Regions from separate parts of the Pseudomonas sp. FSO-7 genome, predicted to be linked through region 1. Evidence: predicted binding sites of a transcription regulator. Region 1 holds the regulator's gene; each other region holds the start of a gene.
The links. The regulator FliA, encoded in region 1, starts transcription of late flagellar genes. The targets are predictions, from matches to a motif close to CTAAAGTTTNNNNNNNNNNNGCCGNTAA.

Region 1 (3,872 bases):
CTGCGCGAGCTGATGGAAGTCCAACTCGGCTCCCTGGCCTGGAACCAGTTGCAAGGCAGCCGTCCGGCCCAGGCCAACCTGTGGCGTCGCCTGCAACGCATCGGCTTGTCCGGCCCGTTGTCCCGGGACCTGCTGGCGCTGATCAATGGTATCGAAGAGCCGCGCCAGGCCTGGCGCATGTTGCTGGCGCACCTGGCGCGGATGATCGCCACGCCGGAAGTCGAGCCACTGGAAGAGGGCGGGGTGATTGCCATGGTCGGCCCTGCCGGCATGGGCAAGACCACCACCCTGGCCAAGCTCGCCGCCCGTTATGTGCTCAAGTACGGCGCCCAGAGCATCGCCCTGGTGAGCATGGACAGTTTCCGCATCGGTGCCCAGGAACAACTCAAGACCCTGGGCCGGATCCTCAATGTGTCGGTGACCCATGTGGATCCGGGCCAATCCCTGGCCCAGGCGCTGGAACCGCTGCTGCGCAAACGCGTCGTGCTGATCGATACCGCGGGCCTGCAAGCCAGCGATCCGGCCCTGCGCATGCAGCTCGAAAGCCTGGCCGGACGCGGCATCAAGTCAAAAAATTATCTCGTGTTGGCAACCACCAGCCAGAAACAGGTTCTAACCGCCGCGTACCACAGCTACAAACGCTGCGGGCTGGCCGGCTGCATCCTGACTAAGCTGGACGAAACGGCCAGCCTGGGCGAGGTGTTGAGCCTGGCGATCGGTCATGAACTGCCGGTGGCCTACCTGACCGATGGGCCGCGGATCCCGGATGATTTGCATCTGCCGCGCCGTCATCAACTGGTCAGTCGTGCCGTGAGTGTGCAAATGCAGGAAGAACCCAGCGAAGAAGCCATGGCTGACATGTTCGCTGACATCTACCACAGCCCGACCAAACAGGTCGGCTGAGGTAATCATGAATATTTTTTGTACCTACATCGATGGTCTGCCATGCATTGTTCCTTATGCGAACGCGCAGCCAGTAATGTGGCCTCCGTCTAAGAAGACAAGGTAAAGAACGAACATGGGCAGCATGCATCCCGTACAGGTGATCGCGGTGACCGGCGGCAAAGGTGGCGTCGGGAAGACTAACGTGTCAGTGAACTTGTCCCTGGCTCTGGCAGAGCTTGGCCGACGGGTCATGCTGCTGGACGCCGACCTGGGCCTGGCGAACGTCGACGTGCTGCTGGGGCTTACCCCCAAACGCACCCTGGCGGACGTGATCGAAGGCCGTTGCGAACTGCGCGACGTGCTCTTGCAGGGGCCGGGCGGGATTCGCATCGTGCCCGCTGCCTCCGGCACCCAGAGCATGGTTCACCTGACCCCGGCGCAGCATGCGGGCCTGATCCAGGCCTTCAGCGACATCGGCGACAACCTCGATGTGCTGGTGATTGACACTGCCGCCGGCATCGGCGACTCGGTTGTCAGTTTCGTCCGCGCCGCCCAGGAAGTGCTGCTGGTGGTCTGCGACGAACCGACGTCCATCACCGACGCCTACGCCCTGATCAAACTGCTGAACCGCGACTATGGCATGAACCGCTTCCGCGTCCTGGCCAACATGGCCCAGAGCCCGCAGGAAGGACGCAACCTGTTCGCCAAGTTGACCAAGGTCACCGATCGCTTCCTGGACGTCGCCCTGCAATACGTCGGCGCCGTGCCGTACGACGAAAGCGTACGCAAGGCCGTCCAGAAGCAACGTGCCGTTTATGAAGCTTTTCCACGTTCCAAGTGCGCGCTGGCGTTCAAGGCGATCGCCCAGAAGGTCGATACCTGGCCCCTGCCGGCCAACCCCCGCGGGCATCTGGAATTTTTCGTCGAGCGTCTTGTGCAACAAACAGCAGGGCCCGTGCTATGACAGCCAGCGGTTACAACCATCTCTACAAAAAATCGGCACGGGACGCCCAATACGAACTGATCGAGCGTTACGCGCCATTGGTCAAGCGTATCGCCTACCACTTGCTGGCGCGGTTGCCGGCCAGTGTCCAGGTCGAGGACTTGATCCAGGCCGGCATGATCGGCCTGCTTGAAGTGTCGAACAAATACGACGCCAGCAAAGGCGCCAGTTTCGAGACCTATGCCGGTATTCGCATTCGCGGGGCGATGCTCGATGAAGTCCGCAAGGGCGATTGGGCGCCGCGTTCGGTGCACCGCAATACCCGTATGGTCAGTGACGCGATTCGCGCAATTGAAGCGAAAACCGGGCGTGACGCTAAAGATCACGAAGTTGCGGCCGAACTCCAGTTGAGTCTCGACGATTATTACGGGATTTTGAACGATACCTTGGGCAGCCGCCTGTTCAGTTTCGACGACCTGTTGCAGGACGGCGAACACGAAGGGCTGCACGAGGATAACGCGAGTGCTCACATGGAGCCGTCGCGTGACCTGGAAGATGAGCGTTTCCAGAGCGCGCTGGCGGAGGCGATTGCCAATTTGCCGGAGCGTGAGCGGCTGGTCTTGGCGCTGTACTACGACGAAGAGCTGAACCTCAAGGAAATCGGTGAGGTCCTGGGGGTCAGTGAATCGCGGGTCAGCCAGTTACACAGCCAGTGCGCGGCCCGTTTGCGGGGGCGTTTGGGGGAGTGGCGAGCGCGTTGACAGGCAGTGTGGGGACACTGCGACGAGGCTGGCCTGGCAGGTACTGCGCCAGTCTCCATCCGTTGTGCTCCAGACCGTTGTCGAGTGTTGTGCCGGATTGATTGAAATGGCGCGTCCAGGTGCTGGGCGCGTTTAAGACTGCTTGGAGGTCGAATTGGACAAGAACATGAAAATCCTCATCGTTGATGACTTCTCAACGATGCGGCGGATCATTAAAAACCTGTTGCGTGACCTTGGGTTCACCAACACGGCCGAAGCAGATGACGGGACCACTGCGCTCCCGATGTTGCACAGTGGCAACTTCGATTTTCTGGTTACCGACTGGAACATGCCGGGCATGACCGGTATCGACCTGCTGCGCCAGGTGCGTGCCGACGAAAAACTCAAGCACCTTCCGGTGCTGATGGTCACTGCCGAAGCCAAGCGCGAGCAGATCATCGAAGCGGCCCAGGCCGGTGTAAACGGCTATGTGGTCAAACCCTTCACGGCCCAGGCGTTGAAAGAGAAGATCGAAAAAATCTTCGAACGCATCGGTTAACGGCGCCACGGGGGAGCTATGGACAACGAATCTTCAATGGGCGATTTCGAATCGACCCTGAAAAAACATGCCCGCGAACTGGTCGACAGCCTTGAAAAAGGTCGTTTTGGCGATGCGGTTCAAATGATCCATGAGCTCAACCAGACCCGTGACCGCGGTCTGTATCAGGAAGTGGGCAAGCTCACGCGTGAACTGCACAGCGCGATTGTCAATTTCCAGATCGACCCGCACATGCCGCAGGCCGAGGAAGTCTCCCAGATCACCGACGCCACCGAGCGCCTGGGGTATGTGGTCAAGCTGACCGAAGCCGCGGCCAACCGCACCATGGACCTGGTGGAGAGCGCGACGCCGCTGGTCAACGGCCTGAGCGAAGAGGCTCAGGCCTTGAGCACCGACTGGGGCCGGTTCATGCGTCGCGAAGTCGGTGCTGAAGAGTTTCGGGAGCTGGCCCGTCGGGTCGACGGTTTCCTGGCGCGCAGCAGCACCGAGAACCGCGCCGTGGCAAGCAACCTCAACGACATTCTGCTGGCCCAGGACTATCAAGACCTGACCGGCCAGGTGATCAAGCGTGTGACCCAGTTGGTCACCGAAGTGGAAAGCAACCTGCTCAAACTGGTGTTGATGGCCAGCCAGGTCGACCGCTTTGCAGGCATCGAACACGACCGTGAAGCGATGCTTGCTGAAAAAGATCCACAAAAACATCTCTCTCAGGGTGAAGGTCCGCAAATTCATGCCGATAAAAGAG
Region 2 (3,872 bases), 1.4 Mb from region 1:
CCTTCGTCCGAGGCCAACAGCACATAGATCGGTGCCACCTCAACCGGTTGGCCAGGGCGGCCAAGGGGTGTCTGGGAACCGAAATTCTGCACTTCTTCCTCGGGCATGGTCGCCACGATCAGCGGCGTCCAGATCGGTCCCGGCGCCACGCTGTTCACGCGGATGCCTTTGGGCCCGAGCATCTGCGCCAGGCCACCGGTGAAGTTGGCGATGGCGCCCTTGGTGGTGGCATAGGCTAGCAGCGTCGGCTTGGGCATGTCGGAGTTGACCGAGCTGGTGTTGATGATCGAGCCTCCCGGCTTCATGTGCGGCACGGCGGCCTGGCAGATCCTGAACATCGCCGTGATATTGATATCGAAGGTGCGCACCCATTCTTCGTCGGGAATGTCCTCGAGGTTTTCGTGAGTCATCTGGAACGCGGCATTGTTGACCAGGATGTCGATATGCCCGAAGCGGGCGACGGTTTCATCGACGATCTTGCGGCACAGACCTTTATCCGCCAGATCACCGGGCAACAACAAGCATTGGCGTCCGGCCTGCTCGACCCAGCGCGCGGTTTCCTTGGCGTCTTCATGCTCGTCCAGGTAGGCAATCGCCACGTCCGCGCCTTCACGGGCGAAGGCAATGGCGACGGCGCGACCGATGCCGCTGTCGGCACCAGTGATCAGGGCGATCTTGTTCGCCAGTCGTCCGGAGCCGGTGTAGCTCTGTTCGCCGCAATCCGGGTAAGGGTCCATGTTGCGCTGAGTGCCGGGAACCGGCTGGCTTTGTTTCGGGAAAGGTGGGAAAGGGTAGTCGACCATCGTCATTCTCCAGGCTGGATGTGGTTGTGATGGAGGGTGGACTTTGGGTTTTCGGGCAGAGTTCGGTCGGATTGCCCTGCCAGTCGATGAGCGTCACGGCAGGTCGTTTCGTCGGTGAATCGTCGGCTGTGGCGAACATGGGCGAGCCGGTATTCTCCAACGTCAGTACGGGTGTCGATAAGGAGCAGGGCAATGTTCAGCCACATACAGATCGGCGCGCGCGACCTGCCGAAAATGGTCGCTTTTTATGACGCCGTCCTCGGCTGCCTGGGGCTGGAGCGTATCGAGGGTGAAAACGATTCGGGCCCGCCGGGGGAAGGCTGGCGTCTACCCGGCAAGCATTGGCCGCAGGTGTTTGTCCAACTGCCGTTCAACGGCCTGCCCGCGACCTGGGGCAATGGCATGCAAGTGAGCTTCGCCGCCGACTCCCCGCAAACCGTCCGCGCCGCCTGGGAGCAGGCGATGGCCATGGGCGGTACCGACGAAGGCCCACCCGGCCCGAGGCCGCAGTATTGCGAAGGTTATTTCGGGGCGTATTGCCGCGATCCAGAGGGGAACAAGTTGTGTTTTGTCCATGCGCCGGATATGCATGAGTAAAGCACCGATCATCGTGGCGAGAGCGCCTGTGTGTGGCGAGGGAGCTTGCTCCCGCTGGGCTGCGAAGCAGCCCCAGTTCTCACCAACACCGAGTTGTCTGCCCATTGAGGGCCGCTTCGCGCCCCAGCGGGAGCAAGCTCCCTCGCCACAGAGGATTTTCGTCTGGGGGGATCAGCCCCTGGCTTTCAGGCTGCGCTCCATCCGCGTGATGCCTTCCTCCAGCAACGCCCGCGGGCAGCCGAAGTTCAAGCGCACGAACTGCCCGGCATCATCACCAAAATCCAGCCCGGCACTCAGTCCGACCTTGGCTTCTTTCAAGAAGAACCCTTGCGGATCGTCCAGCCCCAACCCGGCGCAATCCAGCCAGGCCAGGTAAGTGCCCTGGGGCACGGTCATGGTGATGCCCGGCAGACGGGTGTTCACCGCCTCGACCAGGTAATCGCGGTTGGCTTGCAGATAAGCTTTCAAGGCCTCCAGCCATGGGCCGGCTTCGCTGTAGGCCGCACGGGTCGCTTCCAGGCCCAGGGCATTGACGCTGTCGACCATGCCGGCCCGGGCGCTGTTGACCCGTTCGCGCAGCTTGGCGTTCTGGATAATGGCGAATGAAGTTTTCAGCCCGGCGATGTTGTAGGCCTTGCTGGCGGACATCAGGGTGATGGTGCGCTCGGCAATCTCCGGGCTGAGGGAGGCGGTCGGAATGTGCACGCGGCCGTCGAAACACAGTTCGGCATGAATTTCATCGGAGATGATCCAGGCGTCCTGCGCCAGGCAAATGTCGGCCACGGCCTTGAGTTCTTCGCGCTCAAACACTTTGCCCAGCGGGTTATGGGGATTGCTCAGCAACAGCGCGCCGCCACCCTGCAACGCCTCGCGCAATGCCGCCAACGGCGTATGGAACTCACCGTTGACCGGGGTGAACGGCAATTCCACTTTATTCAACTGCCAGTGATCGGGGGCGTGACGCAGCGGCGGGTAGTTGGGCACTTGCACCACGACATTCTGCTGGGGCTCCACCAGGGCATGCAGCGCCATGTTGAAACCCGGCTCGACGCCAGGCAGGAACACGATCTGCTGGGGTTCGACGCGCCAGGCGTACTTGCTCCCCAGGTCAGCCACGATGGCCGCGCGCAGAGTGTCCTGGGCGATGCTGTAGCCCAGCATCGGATGTGCGAGGCGCTTGTGCAGCGCGTCGATGACCACCGGCGGGGCGGGGAAGTCCATGTCGGCCACCCACATCGGCAACACATCGGCCGGGTAGCGGCTCCATTTGGTACTGCCGGTGCCGTGGCGCTCCAATACGGTGTCGAAATCGAAAGTCATGGGGGTTCCATCAGTCATTCATGAGATGGCGGACATCATAAAGCAAAGGCCGCAGAGAAAAGCTTGGTGGCGTAATGCTACTAATTGATGGTAATCAGTTAAAGTTCTCCCTCGAAACGCCGCTAAGCCGTTAACGGCATCTGGTAACGGACCTACAAGTCTTTGAAAAGGACGCCCCCCCATGACATTGCCCGTGCGCTTTAACGATCACCACCGTAAAGCCGACCGCATCATGCTGGGGCTGCTTTGGCTCACGTTGCTGTATTCCCTGAGCCTGGCATTCCTCCACTCGACGTTCACCCAGGCGCTGCTGGTGGGGGCGACAACCTGTGTGGCGAGCACCGCGCTTTATCGCGTCCTGGCCGGCACCCGGGCCATGCGCTGTGTCATCGCGGTGGCGCTGATGGTCATGGCGGCATTGCACATCAACCAGACCCACGGCGTGATCGAATTCCACTTCGGGATCTTCGTGCTGCTGGCCGTGCTGACGTTCTACCGTGACTGGCTGCCGATTGTCGTCGCCGCCGCCACCATCGCGGTTCATCACCTGGGGTTTCACTGGCTTCAACACCAGGGTTATCCAGTGTTCGTCATGGGTAGCCACGGTGGCTGGTCGATGGTCTTCCTCCACGCGTTCTACGTGGTGGTGGAAAGCGTGATCCTGATTTACCTGGCGAACCAGAGCCTGGCCGACGCCACGGAAAACCAGGAGGTGCTCGACAAGGTGCTGGCGGCGGCCGCCCAACTGAGCAATGACACCGGCAGGCCACGCAGCGACGGCGTCAAGGTCTCTTCGAGTGAGCGTTTCGATCATTTCCTCCAGCAGGTCACCCAACTGGTGGACGGCGTGGTGCGCGACACCCGCAACCTCTCGGACCTGGGCCAGGACCTGTCCCAGGTTGGCCAGACCCTGGAAACCGGCGCCCGTCACCAACTTGATGAAGTGGCACAGATGAGCGGTGCGATCAGCCATCTGGTCCAAGCCATGGAAAATATTGCCGGCCATGTCGACCAGACCCTGCAGCGTGCCGGCCAGGCCAACGAGCAGGTCACCCGCGGGCGCAGCACGGTTGACCAGACCCGGGAAGAGATTGTCGAACTGGCAGGGCGCATCAACCTGACCAACGAAACCGTGCAGGTCCTGGCCGAGCA
Region 3 (3,872 bases), 1.5 Mb from region 1:
GGCAATCGACTCCACCCGCTGGGCCATCTCGTCACTGGCTTTGGATTGCTCGGCAATCGTCTGGGAAATCTCCTCCACCACTTCGGCCGCATGCCGGGCACCGGTGCGGATTTCGCTGATGGACACACCGGCCTGCTGGGCCAGGTTGACGCCTTCGTCCACGCGACTGACGCACGCCTGCATGTTCGCCACTGCGTCTCGTGCGCTGGACTGGATGCGCTCGATCATCGCGGTGATTTCCTGGGTGGACTGCGTCGTGCGCGCCGCCAGGTTGCGCACCTCATCGGCCACCACCGCAAAACCACGACCCGCCTCACCGGCGCGGGCCGCTTCGATGGCGGCGTTGAGGGCCAGCAAGTTGGTCTGTTCGGCGATGCTCTTGATCACCTGGATAATCGAATGAATGTCCTCGGACGATGCATCCAGCGCCGTGATCTTGCTGGACGACTGGTTGACCACCTCGGCGATCCGGTTCATGCCTTCCACCACCCCGAGAATCACCTGGCCACCGCTGCTCGCCAAATGTTCGGACTGCGCCGAAATCGTCCGGGCGCTGTCGGCGTGCTGATGGATCTGGCTGATGTTCGCCATCATCTGCTCCATGCTCGCCGCCATGCTGGTCGCGCTCTGGGCCTGCTGATCGGCGCTGGACACAATCTGACGCGCCGTATCGCCCAAATTCCGGGACGTGCCGTGCAATTCGTCGCTCTGGTTGCGGATGGTGGAGATCATCTGCCGCAGATTGGTCTGCATTTGTTCGATCACGCCTTGCAACTGACCCAGTTCATCCTTGCTCTGAGCCCCCATCGAGCGCTGCAAATCCCCCTGGGAAATCGCCTGGGTGTTGAGGATGATCTTGTTCAGCGGCGTCAGCACCGCCTTGAGCAGGCTCCACGACAACAGCGCCAGCGCCACGCACGTGGCCAACAACGTCGCGATCAGCCAGCGCTCCGAGGTGTGAATGCTGTGGTCCTGATGCTCGCGCGATGACTGCGCCTGGTTTTCGATCAGCTCGCTCACCGTCTCGTTGCGCTCTTCCAACGCCGAAAACGCCCCGTCGAACTCCGCCCGCAACGCCTGGCCGTCCTGGGCGCCATTCAGTGCCTTGCCAATCACTTGCTTGGCGTTATCGATGTAGGTTTCGACCTGTGGCTTGAGCTCGCCAATCGCCTTGGCGACATCCCCCGGCAACTTCGCCTCGGCGTTTTCGGCGATGACCTTGCGCATCCGCTGGGTATGCTCATCGAACGCCTCCAGCACCTCTTTGGCCCCCTGGGCATCCCCCGGCTTCACCAGCAGCGCGGCGAGCACATCGGCACGAATGGCGTCGTGCATCATGTCCGCCTCCATGTGCTTGCGCATGGCCGAAATGCTGGTCTCGTTCTGCACCAGGGCCTCGGTCATGGAGTGATAACCCCACAACCCGATACCGCCGAGCAGCAACGCAAAAGAAAGACTGACCAACCCCGAGCCTATGACCTTGGTGCGGATCTTCATCGCTTACTGCTCCTGGAGCGGGGGAATTCTGAGAAAGTGTAGTCGAGCGCGAACAGAGCCTTGGGGACAGGCCAAGCGCTTATCTGAGGCTATCGGCGGGGGAGTTGATTAGATGAGTGTTCCACCAACCCGTGACGAGGGAGCTTGCTCCCGCTGGGCTGAAGCAGGCCCATTATTTCGTAGCGACAGAAGAAAGCTCAACGCTGCCCCACTCAGCAATCACCATTGGACCGGGGGAGTAACGAGGGCAATATTTTCGAGGTTATTAGAAATGGGCAGAAAAGACGTTCTCAGGTGTGGACGTCTGGTGAACGCTATCGCGCCTCGAACCAAGCCTAAAACCTCAGACAGGTCAACGCCAAGTTTGACGCTACTCAATCCTTAGGAGCGCTTCACCAGGCTGTATATCTGGATTATGATTGCGCAGCCGCCTGACCGTAATCCTCTATACTACGGGCCCATTCCCCGATCGCTACCCGTTTCTACCCCGTTTGGCAGCAAATGCCGCGTTGGGCCTCCCGCACTGGCACCCATTATCCCAAGCGTATTGCGAATACTGGAAAGATGATCTTTATAAAAAATAATAAGCTTTTCTCCTGTTTATACTTGTTGGCAGTCGTCATAACCATCGGCATGGTGTACTCACTGGGCTTCGGGGAAGCGGCAAGCCAGATTGCGACCCAGCCCGAGCGCCTGAGAAACTTCACGTTCCCCATCTGGGAACAACACGCTTTTTCGCAACATGGTTTCCTCGTTTTCTATTCGATGGAGAACTACGCAAATAAGATCGCGTACTCCAACCATGCCACGGCTTATCTGTTCTACATGTACGGCCTCTATAAACTAGAAATGTTTGTGCAGGCATTACCGATGAGAGTGACAGGGGCCTTCCTGAACATCATTTCGCTGGCAGGCGTTACGTTCTTTTTTCTGTCCCGTCTGGTGGAAAAGCGCCTGGCATTCGGTCAGGGGCTGCTGATTCTGTTATCGGTCGTATTCATGGTGTCGATGCCGGGATTCTGGATTTCTTCGGCTAGATTCAACGTCGACAATACATTCCCATTGATATTTGCACTCCAGGCGCTGGCTGCGTTCCTGATCTGGAAAAATCAGGAACGGTCCGGAGCGGTCATGACAGTGATCGTGTGTTTTGCCGTGTTTTCTCCGATCTCGGCGGCGTTGCTGGGCGCCGCCTTGCTGGTTTGGGCATGCCGCAGCGACGGTCTCGACAGGCGGATGTGTCGCCTGGCATTGGTGGCCATCGTTGCGGCCGTTGCCTTCTATCTGCCGTCCCCTCTGATAGCGAAGGCACTGGGTTTCACCTCGTCCAACAGCGGCTGGCTGTTTCGCGCTGGTCTGGATGGCGACACCACTTATTTCACCAACATCCTGAAGTCGATACTTGATCCCCAGTTCCCGCGGCCAATTCCGACCATTGCCGTGCCGATCCTGTTCCTGGTAGCCCAGTTGGCCTATTTCCGCATGATCAAACGGCGCGAACCTGCCGGTGTTGCGGCATCGGCGGGGACCTCCCCGTTGGCCGGCATCCACATGTTCTACTACCTGCTTTTTTCACAATACGTGATGACCAGTCTGCTCTGGCCGCAGGCCGTTGCCATTCATCCGTACCTGTATGACTACCTGCTGATGGCACCGGTTTTCGTCGCGATTGTTCTGAATTTTGCGTTCAAACCTTCACCGGCGGCGTTGCGTTTCTGGTCACTGGCGCTACTGTTTTGCATTTCCTTCCATCTCCAGCAGGTCGCGCAGGCAAAATGCCAGGGTTGTTACTACCCGGGCGCCTGGGACGCGAGCATCAAGCGCCCATGAAGACCGTCGCCATTCTCCAGTCGAACTACATACCCTGGAAGGGCTATTTCGACATGATCGCTGCGGTCGATGAGTTCATCCTCTACGACGACATGCAGTTCACCAAGAATGACTGGCGCAATCGCAACCAGATCAAGACGCCGCAAGGCGTCCAGTGGCTCAGCGTGCCTGTCGGGCAAGGCATCAGTCGCCGCATTCGCGATGTCGAGCTGGCCCCTGCCTGGCAGGCCAAGCACTGGAAAACGTTGCAGAGCAACTATCGGCGAGCGCCTTTCTTCGATGAGGTCGCCCAGTGGCTCGAGCCGCTCTATCTGGTGGAGACCCACACGAGGCTGTCGCCGATGAACCGCAAGTTCATGGAAGCGATTTGCCGATACATCGGTATTGAAACCCGCATTACGAATTGCTGGGACTATATGTCTGCCGGCGACAAAACCCGGACCGCGCGCCTGGTGGACCTTTGTCAGCAGGCCGGTGCGACGCGATACCTGTCGGGGCCGGCGGCAAAGGGTTACATCGAGGCGCCGCTGTTCGACGACGCCGAC
Region 4 (3,872 bases), 3.2 Mb from region 1:
TGCCCCCCTGCTCACTTCACGCTCGCATGAGCTTTTGTGGCGAGGGAGCTTGCTCCCGCTCGGCTGCTCAGCAGCCGTAAAAGCTGCCAACCGTTCTATTCCTGACCCACCGCGTTGAATGGCCTTGGGGCTGCTGCGCAGCCCAGCGGGAGCAAGCTCCCTCGCCACAGGTGTTAATCAGGCCCTATTGCAAACAGATCAATACCGTCAGGCACTCAACCGCGCCGTCACTTCATTCAACTGCCCCGACAACCCATGCAAATCCCGACTGGCCGCTTCGGTGCGCTGCACATTGTCGAGGTTGGTGCTGGCGATGCAGGTGATTTCAGTCAGGTTGCGCGAGATGTCTTCGGCCACGGAGGTCTGCTCTTCCGCGGCGGTGGCGATCTGGCGGTTCATGTCGCGAATCGCTTCCACCGCCTGGGTGATGCGCTCCAGCATGGCACCGGCCTGGGTCACCTGCTCGACACTTTCTTCACTGCGCGACTGCCCGCTTTCGATGGCCTGGGCCGCGTCCACCGCGCCAGTCTGCACGGTCTGGATGATCTGATTGATCTCGATGATCGATGACGCCGTGCGCTGGGCCAGGTTGCGAACCTCATCGGCGACCACCGCGAAACCGCGTCCGGCCTCACCCGCCCGTGCCGCTTCGATGGCAGCGTTGAGGGCCAGCAGGTTGGTCTGCTCGGCAATCCCGCGAATCACTTCAAGCACTTTACCGATGCGTCCGCTGTCGGTTTCCAGGCGACGGATAACCGTGGCCGTGTTGGCAATTTCGCCACGCATCCGGGTGATGGTGTGGACAGTGCCCTGCATCACTTTCTCGCCCTGCTGCGCCGATTGATCGGCATCATCGGCAGCCCGCGCCGCATCGGCGGCATGGCGGGCAACTTCCTGGGCGGTGGCGGACATCTCGTTCATGGCCGTTGCCACCTGATCGGTGCGTTCGAATTGTTCGCTGGTGCCTTGGCTCATCAGGCTGGCGATGGCATTGAGCTCACCGCTGGCACTGTCCAGTTCCGTGGCACTGCGTTGCAGGCGCGTGAAGGTTTCGGCGAGGAAATCGCGCAAGGTGTTGGCCGCCAGGGCGAGATCGCCCAGTTCGTCCTGGCGATTGCTGACGACCCGCTCGGCGAAACGGCCGTGACTCAATTGGGTCACGTATGCGATCAGGTTGCGGATGGGCTGCACCAGATTGCGGTTGACCAGCCACAGGCTGAATACCCCGATCAGCAGGCCCGAGACCAGCATCACCACAGTACCCAGCATAATGGTCCGGTCGGCCCCGGCACTGATCGACACCGATTGCTCGTTGCCCATCTGGCGCAACTCAGCCACCAGCGCACTCATCTGCTCGCTGGCAGCACGGTCGACGCCCTTGACCGCCGCATCACCGGCCGCCGCGTCAGCACCTGCCGCCACAAACGCGTCCCGGCCCTTCTGGTACGCCGAACCCAACTGACGGTGTTCGTCCCGCAGGCGTTCAATGCGCGCCTTGATTTGGGCAGGGAGGTCTTTGTGCCCGATCAACTCACCCAGAATGCCCTGGACATCGTGCTGGCGCTCTTCGAATTGCTTCCAGTACTTATCCAGGTCCGCTGGCTGCTTGCCGCGCAACAGGACGTTTTTCCATTCCTGGACCTGCACCTTGAATTGCAGGTTGGCCTCGTCGATCAACTGCGAGGCGCGCAACGGGCCATCAATCAGGTTGCGATAATTCTGGACGCCCTCGGACAGGAAATGAAAGGACGCCAGGGCGATCAACAGTATCGCCAGCAAACTGCCGCTGAGCAGAGCAAGGATCTGGGCTCTCAAGGATTTTTGTAGAAACATGGAGGGGATCTCATGGCAATAAAAAGAGCCGAGCTCACGGAGCGACACGCCCCGACCTCCATGTCCGGTATCGCGACCGAGTGCGGCGGGATATATACATGCCATCGGCACTTCAGGTGCATTCTTGATGCCTTGCCGACTATTGGTAATCCCTGTCAGCCGTCAGGAACGCTCGCCCAAGCCAGCGTAAAGCAAGATTGGTCATGACTTGTCCAGACAATCCCTTTTGTCGGCACAACGGGATTTAATAGTCTTTTTGTCATTTCTCCTGCTGTATCCTGCCCAGGCTTTGTAAAAGCGCGGATCTACCAGATCTATCAACAGACTTTGCGAGGAGCGCGATATGCACGAGATCCCTAATCTCCCCTTCCCAAGCCTGCACGACACTGAGCAGACGACCACGCTACAAGCCGGGGGGCAACCTGATGCCCAGCAACCCGAGCCCAAGCAACCCACTGAACGCCGCCAGGCCGACAGCGAAGACTGATTGACCCGCACCACCAGACCGTGTGGAAAGCGCTAAGATGCGCTTTCCACACTGCCTGAACCCGAGTGCCCCCATGAGCGATGACACCCCTCCCTTCAGCGCCCCCCAGGCCAGCCTCCTGATCGGCACCGCCGAGAAAATGGTCGATATCTGGACCCGCCTTTCCGCCGAGAAACAAGCGGCCCTGCTGGCGCGTTTCGGCAGCGAAGAGAACGCCATCGCCGCGCTGGTCACCACGCGCCTGGTCAGCGGACAGCACGACAGCTGAACCACCATTGGGCAAATAGTTTTACTTTTCTGCGTCCGGACGCCACGGTCGCCGTTATCATAAGCAGCCTATCTATCCTGCTGCTCCGTGGACCTCTTTCCCATGTCAGATTCCCCGCGCCCCCTGGCGGTCACGCTGCAAGTCGTTTCCATCGTCCTGTTCACCTTCATCGGCTACCTGAATATCGGCATTCCCCTGGCCGTGCTGCCCGGCTTCGTCCACGGCGAACTGGGTTTCGGCGCGGTGATCGCCGGGCTGGTGATCAGCGTGCAGTACCTGGCCACCCTGCTCAGTCGCCCTTACGCAGGGCGAATCATCGACAACCTGGGGAGCAAGCGCGCGGTGATGTTCGGCCTCGCCGGCTGCGGGCTGAGCGGTGTGTTCATGCTGGTGTCGGCCTGGACGCCACACCTGCCAACATTCAGCCTGATCAGCCTGTTGATCGGTCGCCTGGTGCTGGGCAGCGCGGAAAGCCTGGTGGGCTCTGGTTCGATTGGCTGGGGCATCGGCCGGGTCGGTGCAGCGAATACCGCCAAAGTGATCTCCTGGAACGGTATCGCCAGTTACGGCGCGCTGGCGATCGGTGCTCCGCTGGGGGTGTGGCTGGTCAATGCGTTGGGGCTGTGGAGCATGGGCGTCAGCATCATCTTGCTGGGTTTGCTGGGGCTGGCATTGGCCTGGCGCAAAACCGCGGCACCCATCGTCACGGGCGAGCGCCTGCCGTTCATGCACGTGCTCGGGCGTGTACTGCCCCACGGCTGCGGCCTGGCCCTGGGTTCCATCGGGTTTGGCACGATCGCGACGTTCATCACCCTGTACTACGCCACGCAGCACTGGGACAACGCCGTGCTGTGCCTGAGCCTGTTCGGCGCCAGCTTCATCGGCGCGCGTCTGCTGTTCGGCAACCTGATCAACCGTCTGGGCGGCTTTCGCGTAGCGATTGCCTGCCTGTCGGTGGAAACCCTCGGCTTGTTACTGCTCTGGCTCGCACCGGACGCCCAATGGGCCCTGGCGGGCGCGGCGTTGAGCGGTTTCGGCTTTTCCCTGGTGTTTCCGGCGCTGGGGGTGGAAGCGGTCAACCTGGTGCCAGCTTCCAGCCGTGGGGCGGCGGTGGGCGCCTATTCGCTGTTCATTGATTTATCGTTGGGGATCACCGGGCCACTGGCCGGTGCGATTGCCGCGGGTTTCGGCTTTGCCTCGATCTTTCTGTTCGCCGCCCTGGCGGCCCTGGGCGGGTTGGCACTGAGTGTCTACCTGTACCGGCAGGCGCCTCGGTACCGTGAA

Region 2: the regulator FliA is predicted to act here: its motif matches at 2,819-2,846, upstream of AC515T_RS14305 (methyl-accepting chemotaxis protein).
Region 3: the regulator FliA is predicted to act here: its motif matches at 1,587-1,614, upstream of AC515T_RS01730 (methyl-accepting chemotaxis protein).
Region 4: the regulator FliA is predicted to act here: its motif matches at 1,935-1,962, upstream of AC515T_RS22120 (methyl-accepting chemotaxis protein).

The regions. Positions count from the first base shown of each region.
Region 1 is NZ_CM184193.1:1,857,606-1,861,477, forward strand. It holds gene flhF (flagellar biosynthesis GTPase FlhF) at 1-903, shown strand, start outside; gene fleN (flagellar synthesis regulator FleN) at 1,019-1,849, shown strand; gene fliA (RNA polymerase sigma factor FliA) at 1,846-2,589, shown strand; gene AC515T_RS08190 (chemotaxis response regulator CheY) at 2,756-3,127, shown strand; gene AC515T_RS08195 (protein phosphatase CheZ) at 3,146-3,872, shown strand, end outside.
Region 2 is NZ_CM184193.1:3,255,231-3,259,102, forward strand. It holds gene AC515T_RS14290 (SDR family oxidoreductase) at 1-803, opposite strand, end outside; gene AC515T_RS14295 (VOC family protein) at 996-1,400, shown strand; gene AC515T_RS14300 (MalY/PatB family protein) at 1,572-2,720, opposite strand; gene AC515T_RS14305 (methyl-accepting chemotaxis protein) at 2,902-3,872, shown strand, end outside.
Region 3 is NZ_CM184193.1:399,101-402,972, forward strand. It holds gene AC515T_RS01730 (methyl-accepting chemotaxis protein) at 1-1,497, opposite strand, end outside; gene AC515T_RS01735 (hypothetical protein) at 1,999-3,327, shown strand; gene AC515T_RS01740 (WbqC family protein) at 3,324-3,872, shown strand, end outside.
Region 4 is NZ_CM184193.1:5,058,006-5,061,877, forward strand. It holds gene AC515T_RS22120 (methyl-accepting chemotaxis protein) at 208-1,833, opposite strand; gene AC515T_RS22125 (hypothetical protein) at 2,177-2,320, shown strand; gene AC515T_RS22130 (hypothetical protein) at 2,358-2,588, shown strand; gene AC515T_RS22135 (MFS transporter) at 2,691-3,872, shown strand, end outside.